Regions from separate parts of the Streptomyces sp. NPDC048275 genome, predicted to be linked through region 2. Evidence: riboswitches for the same ligand, from Rfam matches in the RefSeq annotation. Region 2 holds a riboswitch; the other holds the start of a gene.

Region 1 (2,191 bases), on a different contig from region 2:
AGGAATGCCACACCCGACGCGAGGTGATCCGCCGATGGTGCCCGAACTGCCCCCACTGCCCGCACTGACCCGTGCCGAGGCCGAGCTGATCGACCGTTACCTCGACGTGGTCGACCTGCTCGGCCGTATCAACCCGGCCCGGCCGGGAGACACCTACCGCGGGCTGCGCGCCGCGCAGGCACTCGTAGGGAAAGCGACGGCACTGCGCGACGCCCTCGCGCTGATGCACCAGCGGGGCGAGAGCGAGGTGCACGCCCCGACCCTGGCGCAGGCCCTGCGGGTCCTCGACGGCGAGCGGCGGGCGGCCCGCGTCACCCTGCCGCCCGGCGCGGAGAGTTGACGCGTCCGGCCCGGGCTTCAAACGGACCAACCGGATTACCCCCTGATGGAGTAGACGCGGGTCCTTTCGGAGACCCGCAGAAGTTGCGCAACGCGCGTAACCCAGAAGCGGAACAGAAGGCTCCGGTGCTGGTGAAAGCGTCATCGATAGCCCCAACAGCCCTCGAACGGAAGAGTGTCCACCCGAACGGGTGAGTGGTGACTAACCCCACAAATCGCCGGTTCCGCTCGGATTTTCTGACTGGCATGCGTGAAGATCCCTTCGACGACAAGCCCCCGCCACAGCGGCGGGGCGGTCCGGGCGGACGCCGAGTCCTGCCGCCCCCGGATGACCGGTCGACAGATGTGCATCGGCAGGAGTGGAGGACCCAGCACGACGGTCCGCCGGAGAGATCCGGACGGACCTTGGGGTGAAGCCGCAGTACGCGGCCGGGCTACTTCGCCAGCCCGAATCCGACAGGTCATCCTTCACAGGCGGCTGACGAAGGGTTGCGCATGACTGCGCTCAATCGTGTTCCGTCGCTGTGGACGCGGGCCGGTACGGCCTCCGCGCTCACCCTCGCCGCCGTCGGCGGCGGGCTCGTGGTCCCGGGCGTCGCATCCGACGCCGAGGCGGCCACTGTGGCGACGAAGGCACTCCAGGTCGCGGCTTCCAAGAAGGGCTCCCCGTACCAGTACGGTGCCGCCGGGCCACGCCGCTTCGACTGCTCCGGGCTCACGCTCTACTCGTACAAGAAGGCAGGCAAGAAGCTGCCTCGTACGGCCGCGGCGCAGTACAACAAGTCCCGCCATGTCTCCGCCTCGAAACGCAAGGCCGGAGACCTCGTGTTCTTCCACTCGGGCAGCAGCGTGTACCACGTCGGCATCTACGCCGGGAAGGGAAAGATCTGGCACTCCCCGAAGACGGGGGAGGTCGTGAAGCTCCAGAAGATCTGGACCAAGAGCGTGTGGTACGGCCGGGTCAGCTGATCTGCCCGCGGGGGTGACGGCGGCCGCGCCGTCGCCCCCTCGGGGCATGAAACGGGATGAATCGGTTACTCGTACTCCATGGCCGAGCAACGTCCCCCCACAGATCGCGACGAGACGCCCCTCGAACGCGCCGACCGCAACTTCGGCGAACTGCTCCAGGAACTGCGCGTCACGCAGGCCGGGGTGCAGATTCTCTTCGCCTTCCTGCTGACCCTGGCCTTCACCCCGCGCTTCCCGTCCCTCGACACGATGCAGCGGGCCACGTACGTCGCGACGCTCCTGCTGGCCGTGCTGGCCACCGCCCTGTTCACGGCGCCTCCGGCCGTGCACCGGTTGCTGTTCGGGCAAGGTGCCAAGCCGACCATCGTGCGAGTCTCCTCCGCCCTGACCACGTTAGGTATGGGCGTTCTCATGCTGGCGATCACGGGATCGGTGCTGCTCGTCGTGGACGTGGCGGTCGGGCGGGGGCCCGGGATCGCCGCGAGCGCGGGCACACTGGTCGCCTATCTGGCGCTGTGGGGCGCGCTGCCGCGACTGGTCCGGCGTACCGTCGTCAGGACCGAAGAGGCTCCACAAGGAGCACCACGCCGAGAACGGTGAGTGCGGTGCCGGTGGCCGCCGCCACGACGCGGGCGGCGCGCGGCCTGCGCAGCAGGCGGCCGAGCCGGTCCACCAGCAACGCGACCGCCGGGAACCACACCAGGGCCAGGACGACCACGATCAGCGCCAGCAGCAGCGTGCGGGGCATCGCGGAGCTGCCCACGGGTACGAACTGCGGCAGCAGGCTGAGGAACGTGATGGGCGCCTTCGGGTTGAGCGCGTTGGTGACGAAACCCTGCCGCAGCGGGCCCGCACCCGAATCCGCCCCTTCGACCACCGCCCC
Region 2 (2,191 bases):
AGCGAGCGCAGATCCTCGCTGTTGCCCCTCCTGGCCCGCTCCTGACCCAGTCTGACCAGGCCTCGAAGCACCTTGAGGTGGGCCTCGGTGCGGCGCTGCGCGGCCCTGGCGGCACCCAGCGGCTCCAGGAGCATGCGCATCTCCAAGAGATCGGCGGCCTCCTGCTCGGTGGGCTCCGCGACGCATGCGCCCGCGTGTCGACGGGTGAGAACGAAGCCCTCGGCCTCCAGGGTGCGCAGGGCCTCGCGCACCGGAACCCGCGAGACGCCGTAGCGGCGCGCGAGCAGTTCCTCGGTGAGCCGGCTGCCGCGCTCGTAGACACCCGCGACGATGTCGTCGCGGATCGCTGTGCATACCGAGTGCGCAGGAACACGCATGCCGGACCTCCGCTTTAATCCCCGTGAAACGCCGTCGATTGACGCTTGTTCAGTGACTCTATTGCAGAGACTCGGAATTTCCGATGGCGGGCCGGAATCCATGGATATTTTTTGGACAGAGTCGTTCGAAACGACGAAGCCCCGGCTGGGTGAGCCGGGGCTTCGGAAGTACTGCCGCAAGTCAGACGTTCACTCCGTGCGAGCGGAGGTAGGCGACGGGGTCGACGTCGGAGCCGTACTCCGCCGTCGTGCGGGCCTCGAAGTGGAGGTGCGGTCCGGTGGTGTTGCCGGTGGCTCCGGAGAGGCCTATCTGTCGGCCCGGGGTGACCGTCTGCCCCACGGAGACGGCGATGGACGACAGATGGCCGTACATCGTGTAAGTGCCGTCGTTCATCTTGATGACGATCTCGTTGCCGTAGGCGCCGCCCCAGCCGGCCGTGACGACGGTGCCGGAGCCGACCGCGTGGACCGAGGTCCCGGACGCCGCGTGGAAGTCGACGCCGGTGTGGCTGCCGGACGACCAGAGGCTGCCGCCGGCCTGGTAACCGGTGGAGACGTAGGAGCCGGTGATCGGCGGGACGAAGGAGTTCAGACGCTTGCGTTCGGCGGCGCGGGCGGCGCGCTCCTCCGCCTCACGCTCCTTCTTGGCCTCTTCCGCGGCCTGCTTCCGCGCGGCCTCCTCGGCCTGCTTCCGCGCTGCGGCCTCCTTGGCGGCGCGCTGCTGGGCGGCGGCCTGCGCGTCTATCTGCTCGGCGACCGAGTCACCGATCGAGACGGCCTGGGTCAGTCCAGTCCGGTCGGCGGAGGTGTCCGCGGCGAACGCCGGGGCGGCCAGGGTTCCGATGACACCGGTGCTGGTGAGCGCCGCGACGCCGACGGCGTTCGTGGTCGTGCGCTTCACGCGGCTCGGACGGCGGTGCTTCCCTGAGCCACAGGTGAACGCCATGTAGGGGCTGGTCCTTTCCTTCCTTCTCGCCTACCGGGTTAGCTGACGGGTTCGGAGCAGGAAGGTCTCCTACGGACCCCCTTCGGATCATGAAGGGCGTCCGATTCACCCCAGGGACTGCGTATGGGTCCCCGGCTCCCCTGGCTCGCGCCGTACGGGGACTCGGCGATGACTGTCCGGTGCCGCGGGCGCGGCGCACTGCCTGACGAACAGCCGGACCGACGCTAAACGGGACATCTTTCAATCAACAAACGGATCACGGCTTTTGTAGCGCATGCCACAGGGCAGACAGGCAACCTCCCTACCAATACGGACAAATGGGGGCCCAGGAGGCTCTGCGGCCTCCTGGGCCCCCATGGGCCGTGCTGTCCTACTCGGCGGTCACAACGCTCACTTCACCGATTCCCAGAGCCTTGACCGGCTCCTCGATCTGCGCGGCGTCACCCACCAGGATGGTCACCAGACGGTCCACCGGGAAGGCGCTCACGGCGGCCGCGGTGGCCTCCACGGTGCCGGTCGCGGCCAGCTGCCGGTACAGCGTCGCCTGGTAGTCGTCCGGCAGGTACTGCTCGACCTGGTCCGCGAGCGTGCTCGCCACCGCGGCCGCGGTCTCGAACTTGAGGGGCGCCACACCCACCAGGTTCTGTACGGCGATGTCGCGCTCGGCGTCCGTCAGGCCCTCGGCCGCGAGGGTGCGCAGCACCTTCCACAGGTCGTCGAGCGCCGGGCCGGTGTTCGGGGTGTCCACGGAGCCGCTGATCGCCAGCATCGCGATGCCCGTAGCCCCCCCGGAGGGAGAAGGCGCCGCGGCGCGCAGTACCTGGCCGAACGCCCGCACACCGTAGGTGTATCCCTTCTCCTCGCGCAG

What was found. Region 2 has a riboswitch for cyclic di-AMP ahead of AB0D57_RS18885 (M23 family metallopeptidase). Riboswitches for the same ligand answer to the same signal wherever they lie in the genome.
Positions count from the first base shown of each region.
Region 1: linked by a shared signal. The riboswitch ahead of AB0D57_RS34225 (C40 family peptidase) and the one ahead of AB0D57_RS18885 (M23 family metallopeptidase) in region 2 are both predicted to bind cyclic di-AMP.

Region 1 covers NZ_JBEZLR010000078.1:19,221-21,411, reverse strand. The annotation lists gene AB0D57_RS34235 (ATP-dependent Clp protease proteolytic subunit) at 1-27, shown strand, start outside; gene AB0D57_RS34230 (hypothetical protein) at 35-340, shown strand; cyclic di-AMP (ydaO/yuaA leader) riboswitch at 636-831, shown strand; gene AB0D57_RS34225 (C40 family peptidase) at 835-1,308, shown strand; gene AB0D57_RS34220 (DUF6328 family protein) at 1,387-1,908, shown strand; gene AB0D57_RS34215 (LysE family translocator) at 1,862-2,191, opposite strand, start outside.
Region 2 covers NZ_JBEZLR010000028.1:73,836-76,026, reverse strand. The annotation lists gene AB0D57_RS18890 (GntR family transcriptional regulator) at 1-377, opposite strand, end outside; gene AB0D57_RS18885 (M23 family metallopeptidase) at 559-1,323, opposite strand; cyclic di-AMP (ydaO/yuaA leader) riboswitch at 1,336-1,501, opposite strand; gene AB0D57_RS18880 (pitrilysin family protein) at 1,694-2,191, opposite strand, start outside.